DNA from 2 places in the Pseudomonas sp. NY15181 genome. Region 1 is predicted to be linked to the other one. Evidence: riboswitches for the same ligand, from Rfam matches in the RefSeq annotation. Region 1 holds a riboswitch; the other holds the start of a gene.
What was found. Region 1 has a riboswitch for cobalamin ahead of cobG (precorrin-3B synthase). Riboswitches for the same ligand answer to the same signal wherever they lie in the genome.
Positions count from the first base shown of each region.

Region 2: another riboswitch for cobalamin. It lies ahead of btuB (TonB-dependent vitamin B12 receptor); the one in region 1 lies ahead of cobG (precorrin-3B synthase).

Region 1 is NZ_JBLUPT010000005.1:44,414-51,503, reverse strand. Features, by position in the region: gene ACNFBT_RS13920 (vWA domain-containing protein) at 1-348, shown strand, start outside; gene ACNFBT_RS13915 (glutathione S-transferase family protein) at 548-1,171, opposite strand; gene ACNFBT_RS13910 (cobalt-precorrin-6A reductase) at 1,250-1,978, opposite strand; gene ACNFBT_RS13905 (cobalt-precorrin-5B (C(1))-methyltransferase) at 1,975-3,072, opposite strand; gene cbiE (precorrin-6y C5,15-methyltransferase (decarboxylating) subunit CbiE) at 3,088-4,299, opposite strand; cobalamin riboswitch at 4,370-4,611, shown strand; gene cobG (precorrin-3B synthase) at 4,696-6,054, shown strand; gene ACNFBT_RS13890 (precorrin-8X methylmutase) at 6,047-6,673, shown strand; gene ACNFBT_RS13885 (precorrin-2 C(20)-methyltransferase) at 6,670-7,090, shown strand, end outside.
Region 2 is NZ_JBLUPT010000003.1:263,500-270,589, forward strand. Features, by position in the region: gene ACNFBT_RS09815 (ABC transporter permease) at 1-678, opposite strand, end outside; cobalamin riboswitch at 809-1,035, shown strand; gene btuB (TonB-dependent vitamin B12 receptor) at 1,143-2,987, shown strand; gene cobO (cob(I)yrinic acid a,c-diamide adenosyltransferase) at 3,002-3,613, shown strand; gene ACNFBT_RS09830 (cobyrinate a,c-diamide synthase) at 3,840-5,132, shown strand; gene bluB (5,6-dimethylbenzimidazole synthase) at 5,146-5,796, shown strand; gene cbiB (adenosylcobinamide-phosphate synthase CbiB) at 5,793-6,722, shown strand; gene cobD (threonine-phosphate decarboxylase CobD) at 6,723-7,090, shown strand, end outside.

The DNA of each region.
Region 1 (7,090 bases):
CACGCCACCGGCACGCAACCGCGTTGGCTCTGGCAAGGCCAGAAGGCTTCGATTCAATTGCAGGACTGGCTGGAACAACTCGGCGCCGGCGGCGGCTCCCCGCTGATCGAGGCGCTTCAGCAGGCACGTGAATGGCTGGACAGGCGCCAGCGGCAGAAGCCCGGTGAACACCAGCGCTTGCTGGTCCTCACCGACGGCCGCCTGCGGGATTGGCCGACGCTGCAGCCGTTGGCCTGCCCGACGGTGCTGGTGGATATCGAGGGCGGAGCGGTGCGATTGGGCAGAGCAAAGAAGCTGGCACAGGAGCTGGGGGCGGACTATCGGCAGATCGGTGAGTTGCCTGCGTGAATCACTGAGAACCGCCAAGAGCCCCTCACCCTAGCCCTCTCCCAGAGGGAGAGGGGACAGTCCTGCATGCACTGCTGCACCGGAGTTCACCGGCTAACGCCGAAACATTGCCTCTCTCCGAACGCCCACTCTCCCTTTGAAGCGGGGCGCGCAGCCAGGGTTGGGATGAGGGAAGTTCGCCGCACCGAGACATCCAGAATCACGGATCCCCATTTCGCCCATGCAGGAGAAACCCCGGCCGCTCGCCCAGCCGCTCGTAGTACGCGGCCACGGCGGGCAGGTCCGGGCGCTGCATGGGCGTCAGGTACCAGCGGTTCACTGACAGGCCGAGCACGATATCGGCAAGGCTGAAACGCTCGCCGGCCACGAAGGCGCCGGTGCCCCGCAACTGTTGATCGAGGATCGACATGCAGTGGTTCCACTGCGCCGTACTCAGGGCGATGGCCGCCTCATCGGTGTGGCTCGGACTGTTGCGCACCCGGGCCATGAACACGTAGCGCCAGGCGTTGTTCAGCTCGGTGGCCTGCCAGCCCATCCATTGCTCCACCCGCGCCCGCTCGCGCGGCGAGGTCGGCAGCAATGCGTTGCGCGGGTACTGGCCCGCCAGGTAGGTGCAGATGGCATTGGACTCCCAGAGCACGAAGTCGCCATCGACGATGACCGGCACCATGGCGTTCGGATTGAGCGCGAGGAATTCCGCCGAGGCGGTGGAGCGAAAGCCCGAGCCCCAGTCTTCCCGCTCGTAGGGCAGGTCCAGTTCGGCGCAGGTCCAGAGCACCTTGCGCACGTTGATCGAAGAGGCGCGTCCGAGGATTCGCAGCATGAGTCACTCCCTGTGATAACCAGGGCCAGCATAGGGCCGGCGCGATGATGGAGAAAGCCTCGGATCACCGGCCCCGCGTTATGCGCGCAGAAGTGGCTCCAGCGCCATCCACAGCGCATCGACACTCTCGAACGCCCGCGTAACCTCCGGCAGTTGCGGCCGCGCCAGGATCAGCACCGGCACGCCGCGTTCGCGGGCGACCTGCAGCTTCGGCTCGGTGGCCTGGCTGCCGCTGTTCTTGCTGACCAGCACATCGGTGCCGAGGCGGGCGAACAGCTCACGCTCACCGTCGAGGGTGAAGGGACCGCGCGCACCCAGCACATCGGCGCGCGCATTACCCGGCAGGCTTTGCAGGCAACGCACGGTCCAGTGCTGGTGCGCGGGAATCTCGTCCAGATGCTCCAGCGGCTCGCGGCCCAGGGTAAACAGCGGGCGCTGGAATGCTTCCAGCGCTTCGATCAGCGCCGGCCAGTCGGCCACTTCCCGCCAATCGTCTTTCGCTCCCGCCTGCCAGCCCGGGCGACGCAGCGCCCAGCAGGGCACGCCGGCCAAGTGCGAGGCGCGCGCGGCGTTGGCGCTGATCTGCGCGGCATAGGGATGAGTGGCGTCGAGCAGCAGATCGAAGCCCTGTTCACGGATGAACGCAGCCAGTCCTTCCGCGCCGCCATAACCGCCGACGCGCACTGCACAGGCCAGGTCGTCCGGCACCTTGCCCAGCCCGGCAAGGCTGTAGAGATGCTGCGGCCCGAGGCGCCGGGCGATGGCCAGGGCCTCGCCGATACCGCCCAACAGCAGGACACGTGTCATCGACTCTCCAGGGCCTCGCCGACCAGGTTGCCCTGGCGGTCGATGGCGAAGACTTCCAGTCGGACGGCTTCCGGCACGATACGCCGGGCGAAGGCCAGCGCGCGGGCGCAGACGGCGTCGCCCAGGGCGATGCCCTCGGCGCGGCACAGCGCCAGCGCCTGCTGGCTGGTGTTGGCCGCGCGCATGCGCTGTTGCAGGTCCGCCGATGCGCCGATCTCCGCCGCCCACTCCGCCAGCTGCGGCAGGTCGATGCTCGAGTGACGGCTGTGCAGGTCCATGTGGCCGGCGGCGAGCTTGCTGATCTTGCCGAAGCCGCCACAGAGGCTGAAACGCTCCACCGGTGCCTTGCGCAGGTGCTTGAGCGCGGCACCGGCGAAGTCGCCCATCTCGATCAGCGCGGTGTCGTCGAAGCCATAGTGGCGGCGCATGGCATCCTCGCTGGCGTTACCGGTGCAGGCGGCGAGGTGGCGGAAACCGTTGGCGCGGGCGACATCGATGCCCTGCTGGATCGAGGCGATGTAGGCCGAGCAGGAGAACGGCCGGACGATGCCGGTGGTGCCGAGAATCGACAGCCCGCCGAGGATGCCCAGGCGCGGGTTCATGGTCTTCAGCGCCAGCTCGGCGCCGCCCTCGACGCCGATGGTGACGTCGAAACCACCGGTGTAACCGCATTCGGCCGCCAGCGCGGCGAGGTTGTCGCCCATCATCTGGCGCGGCACCGGATTGATCGCCGGTTCACCCACCGCGAGCACCAGGCCGGGCTTGGTCACGGTGCCGACGCCTTCGCCGGCATGGAAGCGCACGCCCGGTTCGGCGCTCAAGGCGACGCGGGCGAAGACCAACGCGCCGTGTGTCACATCCGGGTCGTCACCGGCATCCTTCAGCGTACCCGCCTCCGCGCCTCCATCGATCAGCCGGCAGAACTCCAGGCGCAGGGTGGCGATACGTTCCCTGGGCAAGGCAATCTGCGCCGCGTCGCTGGCCTCGCCGGTCAGCAGCAGGCGCGCCGCCGCGAGGCTGGTGGCGGTGGCGCAGCTGCCGGTGGTGTAGCCGCTGCGCAGCGGGCGGGGTTCTTCGGGAGTCTCTTCTCGCATAGTGGAGCGCATGGTTCAGTCGGCCCGCGGTTTCCAGACTTCCAACAGGGTAATCGGCAATGCCGCGCGCCAGGTATCGAAACCTCCCAGCGGCTGGGCCTGGGCCACGGCAAGGCGGGTCAGTTCGCCACCGATGTGTTCGCGCCAGCTCACCAGCAGCGCCTCGCTCTGCAGCGTGACGGCGTTGGCCACCAGGCGGCCACCGGGCTTGAGTTGCTCCCAGCAGTGTTCGAGGACGCCGGGCACGGTCACGCCGCCGCCGATGAAGATCGCGTCGGGGCGCTCCAGTCCTTGCAGGGCCTCCGGCGCCGCGCCGCAGACCAGCTGCAATGCCGGTACGCCAAGGGCGTCGCGGTTGAAGCGGATGTGTTCCTGGCGCCCGTCGTTGGCTTCGATGGCCAGCGCGCGGCAGCTCGGGTGCGCGCGCATCCATTCGATGCCGATGGAGCCACAACCGGCGCCGACGTCCCAGAGCAGCTCGCCCGGCCTGGGCGCCAGCCGCGCCAGGGTCACGGCGCGCACATCGCGCTTGGTCAGTTGGCCGTCGTGGCGGAAGGCGTCGTCCGGCAGGCCGGTGGTCAGCGGCAGGCGAACGGCGTCGGCACCCGCCACGCACTCCACCGCCACCAGGTTCAGGGCGGCGGTCTCGCCCAGCGACCAGTCGCTGGCCAGGCCATCGATGCGCCGCTCGGATTCGCCTCCCAGGTGTTCCAGCACGTGGATCCGGCTCGGGCCGAAACCGCGTTCGCGGAGCAGCGCGGCGATCGCCGCAGGGCTCTCGCCGTCATTGCTGAGGATCAGCAGCTTCGCGCCGTCATGGAGCTGCGCATTGAGCGCCGCCAACGGTCGCGCCACCAGCGACAGCAAGGTGCACTCCTGGAGCGCCCAGCCCAACCGCGCTACGGCCAGCGAGGCGGAGGAAGGAGCGGAAAACACGAGCATTTCCTCAGGTGGAATCTGACGGGCCAGGCTCGCGCCGACGCCGAACAGCATCGGGTCGCCACTGGCCAGCACGCAGGTTGGCTCACCGCGCCGGCGCAGCACCGGCTCCAGGCTGAACGGACTTGGCCAGGCCTGGCGGCGGGCGCCCAGGCAATGCGGCAGCAGCTCCAGCTGACGCGGCGCGCCGATCACTTCGCTGGCGGCGAGCAGCGCACGGCGCGCGGCCTTGCCGAGGCCGGCGTAACCGTCCTCGCCGATGCCGACGATGGTCAGCCAGGGCGTCATGGGAATTCCTCTGAAGGGGTGCGGCGATCGATCCGACGGGCAGGCTTGTTCCGCCCTCGGGCAAAGCAGGCATAATACCCGCATCGTCGGTGCTCGTAGGATGCTTCGCTGTTTTAAGGCAATGCGTCCGAGAGCCGAAGAGGGAACACGGAAAAACCGTGGCTGCCCCCGCAACTGTAAGCAGCGAGTCCGCGCAATCCGACAGCATGATGATCCCTTTCATGCGGTCGATCTGGCCACTGGGCAACCGGGAAGGCCGCGCAGGATGACGACCTGTCAGCCAGGAGACCTGCCGACGAGACCAGTCGCGCGTGCGGACATCGAGCGGGGTGTATCGGTGTCGTGAAGTCCCCTCGGGGACTCGCAGGTCACCGCGACCCAGCCCTGGTGACCCAAGTGCACGACTCGTCCGCACGCTCCACCCATTCGGCGCCCGCAGTCCGTCCATCGGCCTGCCCCGGCCTGCTGCGCATCGTCGCCTCCCGCGATGGCGGCATCTGCCGCATCAAGCTGCCCTGTGGACAACTCGACGCCCACGCCGCACGCGCCATCGCCCGGGCCGCCGAGCGCCACGCCGACGGCGTGCTGGAGGCGACCAATCGCGCCAACCTGCAGATCCGTGGCGTACAGGCCGGCGCCGAAAATGCGCTGAGCCATGAACTGCTCGCCGCCGGCCTGGGCCCGCGCGAACTGGCGGCGGACGACGTGCGCAACCTGCTGGTCAGCCCGGCCCTTGGCCTGGACACCGCCTTCGACGCAAGCCCGCTGGCGCGCCAACTGCTCGACCTGCTGGAGCGCACGCCGCGCTTCCATGGCCTGTCGCCCAAGTTCGGCGTGCAGCTGGACGGCGGCGAGTCGCTGGCGATGCTGGAGCACCCCAACGACATCTGGCTGTCGGCCATGTCCAACGATGCGGCGCCGCTGTTCGCCTTCGGCCTGGCCGGTTGTCCGCCGCAAAACGAGACGGATTGCCCCGCCCTCGCCGCCGTCACCGCCGAGCAGGTACCGCTGCTGGTGGAAACCCTGCTGCACCTGTTCCTCGATCTCGCCAGCGATGGCCAGACGCGCATGCGCCACCTGCGCGAAATGCATTCTGACGAGGTGCTGCAGGAGCGCCTGCAACAACGCCTACCCTTCCCGCTGCACCTCGGCCCGCGCGTGGAAAACTGGCGCCGCCCTTCACCGACAGCCTTTGCGCACCTCGGGATTCATCCCCAGCGCCAGCCGGAGCGCTCCCTCGTCGGCGCGGGATTCGCCCTCGGACGCCTCGACAGCACCACCCTGCTCGCCCTTGCCGACCTGGCCGAACGCTTCAGTGGCGGACAGCTGCGTCTGACGCCCTGGCAAAGTCTGATCCTCCCCGACGTGGCGCAGGCCGACGCCGCTGTGGTGCTCGCTGCGCTGGCCAATCTCGGTCTGGTGATCGATGCCGCCCAAGCGCTGTCGCGCATCGTCGCCTGCAGCGGCTCCAGCGGCTGCGCGCGCGGGCTGGCCGACACCAAGGCCGATGCCCTGCGCCTGGCCGAACGCCTGCGCCATGCGCCGCCCGCCGGCGTGCACCTGTGCGGCTGCCCGCGCTCCTGCGCCGCCGCGCACGTCGCCCCCTACACCCTGCTGGCCGTTGCCGACGGCCGCTATGACCTGTTCCGTCGCGCCGACGGCGTGGCCGGCTTCGGCCAGCCGCTGGCGCGCAACCTTTCCCTCGATGCCGCGAGCGACCTGCTCGCCGCGCCCGGAGCTCCCACCGATGCTTGATTACATCCGCGACGGCCAGGCGATCTATCGCCAATCCTTCGCCACCATTCGCGCCGAGGCCGACCTCTCCGGCATCCCCGCCGACCTTGAGAAGCTCGCCGTGCGGGTGATCCACGCCTGCGGCATGGTCGACGTGGTGCAGGACCTGCGCTTCTCCGAAGGCGCCGGGGCCATCGGCCGCGCCGCGCTGGCCGCCGGCGCGCCGATTCTCTGCGACGCGCGGATGGTCGCCGAGGGCATCACCCGCGCGCGCTTGCCGGCGCACAACGAGGTGATCTGCACGCTCAACGATCCGGACGTACCGGCGCTGGCCCGCGAGCTGGGCAACACCCGCTCGGCGGTGGCGCTGGAGCACTGGCGCGAGCACCTGGAAGGCAGCGTGGTGGTGATCGGCAACGCACCGACCGCCCTCTTCTACCTGCTGGAAATGCTCGACGCCGGCGCGCCGAAACCGGCGCTGATCCTCGGCTTCCCAGTGGGCTTCGTCGGTGCCATGGAGTCCAAGGACGCCCTAGCCGCCGACAGCCGTGGCGTGCCCTACGTGATCGTGCGCGGCCGCCGTGGCGGCAGCGCAATGGCGGCCGCGGCGGTGAACGCCCTGGCCACGGAGGTGGAATGATGACCGGCCGCCTCATCGGCCTGGGCGTCGGCCCGGGCGACCCGGAACTGCTGACCCTCAAGGCCCTGCGCCTGCTGCGCGCATCCCCGGTGATCGGCTACTTCGTGGCCAAGGCCAAGCACCACGCCGGCCAGGGCGGCAACGCCTTCGCCATCATCGCGGAACACCTGCTGGAATCGCAGCAGCGCCTGCCGCTGGTCTACCCGGTAACCACCGAAAAGCTGGAGCCGCCTCTGACCTACGAAGGGGTGATCAGCGACTTCTACGACACCGCCGCTGAACAAGTGGCCGCGCACCTGGATGCCGGCCGCGACGTGGCGGTGATCTGCGAGGGTGACCCATTCTTCTATGGCTCCTACATGTACCTGCATGACCGTCTTTCAGAGCGGTATGACACCGAAGTCGTACCCGGCGTCT
Region 2 (7,090 bases), on a different contig from region 1:
GATGGCGGTGAGCAGCACGCCGAATTCGCGGAGGAAGGCGAAGCCGACCAGGTCGACGGTGTAGATCGCCGCGCCGAACTTCTTCAACACCGTGGCGCCGAGGAAGGCCACCACTGCGCCGACCATGAAGGTGAGCAGGGCGACGATGGGCACGGCGTCCAGCCCGGTCTGCTCCATGTGTGCGGCCAGCGAAGTGAAGCGCCAGCGACGCGGGCGCAACAAGGTGCGCGCCAGGGTCTGCAGGGTCAGGCCGATGAAGCCCAACCCGCCGATCACATGGCCACGGAAGGCTAGGGTAGCGATGCCGATGCGTTCGAGGACATCGACGATGGCGTTGCCCGGGGGCGGCTTGCGTTCGTCCAGACGGCACTGGGTGATGGCGCTGCCCACGGTGCGCAGCAGGGCCAGGCGCTCGGCGGGCAAGTTGCGGGTGATCTGGTCGAGCTGGTCCATGCGCGCGCCGCCGATGACTTCGGCGAGCAGCGCCGCACCAGCGGTGTCGAGGGCGCCGAGGCCACTGAAGTCCAGCGCGGCGGGTTGGTCACCGTGACGCACGCCGGCGACCTGGGACTCCAGGGTGCTGAAATGCGCCAGCGTCCAGTCGCCGCTGACGTGCATCAGGGGAGGGCTGGAACGGCTATCGAGCTGGAGTTGGCCGGGCTGGGCGGTTGTCGTCATGAATCGCATTCTAGCGAAGTTCTGCGGTGCAACCAGTTGACTTATGTTTCCTCCCTTGGACGCTCTGGCACGGGCCTCGTCGGAGGGCGCGACAGCCTGTTCAATTGACGCCCCAGGCCGCGAGCCTCTAAGCTGCGCGCCTGCTTCAGGTGCCCCCGGCGTGAGTCGGGGGTGAAACAGGGAAGCCGGTGAATTCGGGCCATGCGGTCCGACCAGTCCGGCGCTGCCCCCGCAACGGTAAGCGAGCATCGAGCCGCATTTCGCCACTGTGCCCTCGGCATGGGAAGGCGCGGTTTCAGGAGCCTCTCACGGCCCCACTCGCAAGCCCGGAGACCGGCCTGTTGCAAGCCATGGCATCGCGGGAGGCGCTGTCGATCGCTCCGGCCAGCTGCCGGCGCGTTACCGTCCTCCGCCTGCCTTTTCGGGTCAGAGCCGCGCGGGTGAGAGCGGCGGAGTAAGTTAACGTGAAGCATTTATTCTCTTGGCCGACAGCGCTGGCGCTGGGCGGCTTTTCCTGTATCGGCCTTGCGGCCGACGAAACGCCGCTGGCGCTCGACGATCAACTGGTGACCGCCACGCGCACCGAGCAACGCACCGGACAGAGCCTCGCCTCAGTCAGCGTGCTGGACCGCGCGGACATCGAACGCGCCCAGGCGCAGTCGGTGCCCGACCTGCTGCGGCGCTTGCCGGGCATTTCACTGAGCAGCAACGGCGGGCCCGGCAAGGCCACCAACCTGTATCTGCGCGGCAGCGAATCCGACCATGTGCTGGTGCTGATCGATGGCGTCAAGGCCGGCTCGGTGTCCTCCGGCGGCGCGTCGTTGCAGGACCTCCCGGTGGCGCTGATCGAACGCATCGAAGTGGTGCGCGGGCCGCGCTCCAGCCTGTATGGCTCCGAAGCCATCGGCGGGGTGATCCAGATTTTCACCCGCCAAGCCGTGGAGCAGGGCTTCAAGCCCTGGGCCTACGCAGGGGCGGGCAGCCAGAGCACCTATGAAGGCAGCGCCGGGGCCTCGGCCGGCAACGGGCGCGGCTGGTTCGCCCTGGGCGTGTCCAGCCTGGATACCGCCGGCATCGACGCCAAGGCCAACGGCGCCAGCGGCCACGAGCCGGACAGCGACGGCTACCGCAACCTCTCAGGTTCGCTGCGCGCGGGCTACCGCTTCGACAGCGGTCTGGAGCTGGATGGCAGCCTGTTGCAGAGCGACTCGCACAACGACTTCGACACGGTGAACAGCCGCCGCACCCAGGGTTTCGACGCCTACAACGACGGCGTACAGCGGGTGATCGGCGGCCGCGCGCGGTTCGCCCCGCTGGAGCCCTGGCACGTGAGCCTGTCCGCCGGGCGCAGCGAGGACAAGTCCGACGCCTACCAGGACGGTGCCTTCTACTCGCGCTTCGACAGCCGCCGCGACACCGCGTCCTGGCAGAACGACCTGGACCTCGCGCCCGGCCAGACCCTGACCCTGGGCTACGACTGGCAGCGGGACGAGCTGAGCAGCTCCGCCGACTACGCGGTGACCTCCCGCGACAACCGCGGCACCTTCGCCCAGTACCTGGGCAGCGCGGGGCGCCATGACTGGCAACTGAGCCTGCGCCACGACGACAACCCGCAGTTCGGCAGCCGCAACACCGGCAACCTCGCCTGGGGCTATGCGCTGACCGAGGCCGTACGGGCCTTCGCCAGCTACGGCACGGCCTTCAAGGCGCCGACCTTCAACGAACTCTATTACCCCGGCTACGGCAATCCCGACCTGGACGCGGAAACCTCGCGCAGCGTGGAGCTTGGCGTGGACGGGCGCCACGACTGGGGGCACTGGGCGGCGAATCTGTACCGCACGGTGGTCGACGACCTGATCGCCTACGATTCGGCACTGCGGGCGCCGGACAACATTGACCAGGCGCGCATCCGTGGCATCGAACTGCAACTGGGCAGCCAGTGGCGCGACTGGGTGTGGAACGCCAACGCCAGCCTGCTCGACCCGGAAAGCCGCGCCAGTGGCAGCCGCGGCAATGACCTGCCGCGCCGTGCCCGGCAACTGTTCAACCTGGACCTCGACCGGCGCTTCGACGCGCTGAGCCTGGGCGCCAGCCTGCATGCCGAGGGTCGCCGCTACGACGACCTGGCCAACCGCAATCGCCTGGGCGGCTTCGCCACCCTGGACCTGCGCGGCGAATATGCGTTGAGCCCGGAGTGGCGCCTGCAGGCGCGCCTGAGCAATCTGTTCGACGCCGACTACCAGACCACCCTGGGCTATGAGCAGCCCGGCCGCGCCGTACTCTTCGGCGTGCGCTACCAGGCCCTTTGAGAGGAGAGACACCGATGAGCGAATCCCCGGAAAAGGACGAGCGCCACCGTTCGCGCATGCAGCGCAAGAAAACCGTGGTCGACGAGAAGATCGCCCAGGCCCAGGGCGAGCGCGGCGTGTTCCTGGTCCACAGCGGCAACGGCAAGGGCAAGAGCAGTTCGGCCTTCGGCATGGTCGCCCGCGCGTTGGGCCACGGCATGAAGGTGGGCGTGGTGCAGTTCATCAAGGGCGCCGTCACTACCGGCGAGGAGGCCTTCTTCCGGCGCTTCCCCGAGGAGGTCAGCTACCACGTGATGGGCGAGGGCTTCACCTGGGAAACCCAGGACCGCCAGCGCGACATCGCCAAGGCCCATGAAGCCTGGGAGGTCGCCCGCCGGTTGCTGAGCGATCCGCAGGTCGGCCTGGTGGTGCTGGACGAGGTGAACATCGCGCTCAAGCATGGCTACCTGGAGCTGGATACCGTGCTCGCCGATATCGCCGCCCGCCCGCCGATGCAGCATGTGGTCGCCACTGGGCGCGGCGTGCTGCCGGCGATGGTCGAGGCGGCCGACACCGTGACCGAGATGGGCCTGGTGAAGCATGCCTTCAAGGCCGGGATCAAGGCGCAGAAAGGGGTGGAGTTCTGATGTTCGTGGCTGGCCCTCACCCCAACCCTCTCCCAAGGGGAGAGGGGGCAGTTGGGTGCTTCATGCATCAATGGTTTGAGTTGATCAACCACTGTGCTGCCGTGTCGTCCGTCCAAAGTGCTGGCCGGCGAGCGCCGTACTTTGATGACACGCCGAACGGCGCCCTCTCCCTCCGGGAGAGGGCTGGGGTGAGGGCGCTCTTTGCCTCGATGATGGAGTCCCATTGATGCAAAGTCGTCATTGCCCCGCACTCCTGATCGCCGCGCCCGCCTCCGGCCAGGGCAAGACCACCGTCACCGCCGCCCTGGCGCGCCTGCACACGCGCCTCGGACGCAAGGTGCGGGTGTTCAAGTGCGGCCCGGACTTCCTCGACCCGATGATCCTCGCCCGCGCCAGCGGCGCGCCGGTCTACCAGCTGGACCTGTGGATGGTTGGCGAGGCCGAGAGCCGCCGGCTGCTCTGGGAGGCCGCCGAGGAGGCCGAACTGATCCTGATCGAAGGTGTGATGGGGCTGTTCGACGGCTCGCCCTCGGCCGCCGATCTCGCCCGTTGCTTCGGCGTGCCGGTGATGGCGGTGATCAACGGCCAGTCCATGGCGCAGACCTTCGGCGCCCTGGCGGTCGGCATGGCCACCTACCAGCCGGACCTGCCGTTCTCCGGCGTGCTCGCCAACCGCATCGGCAGCCAGCGTCACCGCGACCTGGTGCGCGACAGCCTGCCGGAGTGGATTCGCTGGTATGGCGCGTTGCCGCGCGACGCCGAGGTGGAACTGCCCAGCCGCCACCTGGGCCTGGTGCAGGCCGATGAACTGGCCGACCTCGACGCGCGCCTGGATGCCGCCGCCGATGTCCTGGCCGCCAGCGCCAGTACCGAGCTGCCGGCGCCGGTGAGCTTCGCCGCACCCGAGCCGCGCACTGCGCAGGGCCGCCTCGACGGCGTGCGCGTCGGCGTGGCGCGGGACAACGCCTTCGCCTTCCTCTACCAGGCCAATCTCGACCTGCTGCGTGAACTGGGCGCCGAACTGGTGTTCTTCTCGCCACTGCGCGATGAAGCCCTGCCCGAGGTGGACAGCCTCTACCTGCCCGGCGGCTACCCGGAGCTGCACCTGCGGGCGCTGGCGGAAAACCAGGCCATGGCCCAGGCCATCCGTGCGCACCACGCTGCCGGCAAGCCGATCCTGGCCGAATGCGGCGGCATGCTCTACCTGCTCGATGCGCTCACCGATGTGGCGTGTGAGCGCGCCGAACTGCTCGGCCTGCTGCCCGGCGAGGCGCGCATGCAGAAGCGCCTGGCGGCATTGGCGCTGCAGGCGGTGACGTTGCCGGAAGGCACCCTGCGCGGCCACACCTTCCATCATTCGCTGCTGGACAGCGCGGAACCACCGCTGGCCCGGGGCGTCTGTCCGAACGACAAGCCGGTGGCCGAGGCGGTGTTCCGCCGTGGTCGCCTCACCGCGTCCTACATCCACTTCTACCTGCCGTCCGACCCGGACGCCGCAGCGGCGTTGCTCAGACCATGAAGAACTGCAGACCATGACCGACCACGCCTACAGCCCTGAAGAGCGCGCCGCGCTCTACCGCGCCATTGCCGAGCGCCGCGACATGCGCCACTTCAGTGGCGGCGAGGTGGCGCCCGAACTGCTCGCCCGCCTGCTGGAGGCTGCACACCAGGCGCCCAGCGTCGGCCTGATGCAGCCCTGGCGCTTCATCCGCGTCACCCGTCCGGAACTGCGCCAGGCGATCCACCGTCTGGTGGACGAGGAGCGCGTGCGCACCGCCGAGGCACTGGGCGAGCGCTCCAACGAATTCATGCGGCTGAAAGTGGAGGGCGTGCTCGATTGCGCCGAGCTGCTGGTGGGCGCGCTGATGGAGGGCCGCGAGGCCCATGTCTTCGGCCGCCGCACCCTGCCGCAGATGGACCTGGCGTCGCTGTCCTGCGCCATTCAGAACCTCTGGCTGGCATCCCGCGCCGAAGGCCTGGGCATGGGCTGGGTGTCGCTGTTCGACCCGGCCGCGCTGGGCGCACTGCTCGGCCTGCCCGCCGGTGCCGAGGCGGTGGCGGTGATCTGCCTCGGCCCGGTGGAACAGTTCTACCCAGCGCCCATGCTGGCTCTGGAGGGTTGGCGCGAGCCGCGCCCGCTGACCGAACTGGTATTCGAGAATCACTGGGGAGAGCAGCCATGAGCCTGGCGTTGCTGACTGTGCTCGGGGTGGCGCTGGACGCGCTGCTCGGCGAGCCGAAACGCTGGCATCCGCTGGTGGCCTTCGGGCGCCTCGCGGACCGCCTGGAGCGCCGCTTCAATCGCGCGCGCGCCGATGCCGGAAAAGATACTCCCGGTCTCGGCTGGCGCAGCCACGGTGTTACCGCCTGGATCATCGCGGTGATCCCGCTGACGCTGATCGCGCTGCTGCTCAGCCTGCTGCCCTACGTCGGCTGGCTGGTGCAGGCACTCGCCCTGTATGCCGCGCTCGGCCTGCGCAGCCTGGGCGAACACGCCGAGCCGGTGGCGCTGGCCTTGCGCGCCGGCGACCTGAACGAGGCGCGTCTGCGCGTGGGCTACGTGGTCAGCCGCGAGACCGCTGAGCTGGACGAGACTGCCGTGGCCCGCGCCGCCACCGAGTCGGTGCTGGAAAACGGCAGCGATGCGGTGTTCGCCGCGCTGTTCTGGTTCGCCGTGGCCGGTGCGCCCGGTGTGGTGCTGTATCGCCTGAGCAATACCCTCGATGCGATGTGGGGCTATCGCAACGCGCGCTTCGAGCGCTTCGGCTGGGCGGCGGCGAAGATCGACGATGCGCTCAACTACATCCCCGCGCGGCTGGTCGCGCTGACCTATGCGTTGCTCGGTCAGGGCCGCCTGGCCCTGCGCTGCTGGCGCACGCAGGCGCCGCAGTGGGACAGCCCCAACGCCGGCCCGGTGATGGCCGCAGGCGCCGGTGCGCTGGGCGTCTCGCTGGGCGGCGCCGCCCGCTACCACGGCGAGCTGCATGAGCGCCCGCAGCTGGGCGCAGGCCCCGCGCCGATCGCGGCGGACATCTGGCGGGCGCTGGCGCTGGTGCGCCAGGGCGTGCTGCTGTGGCTGGCGGTCATCCTGATTCTGGGAGTGCTCTGAATGCTCGAACATGGTGGCCGGTTGCGCCGGGCGGCGCAGCACTACGGTATCCCGCTGGCGGATTGGCTGGACCTCTCCACCGGCATCTCGCCCTGGCCCTGGACTCTGCCGAACATTCCGGCCAGTGCCTGGATGCGCCTGCCCGAGGACAGCGACGGCCTGGAAGCGGCCGCGTGCCGCTACTACGGCGCGGAGACGCTGCTGCCGCTGCCCGGCAGCCAGGCGGCCATCCAGTTGCTGCCGAAGCTACGCCGGCCGGGCAAGGTCGGCGTGGTCGCGCCCTGTTACGCCGAGCACGCCGAAGCCTGGCGCAGCGCCGGGCATATCCTGCGGGAAGTCAGCGACCAGGAAGTGGCCCATCACCTGGA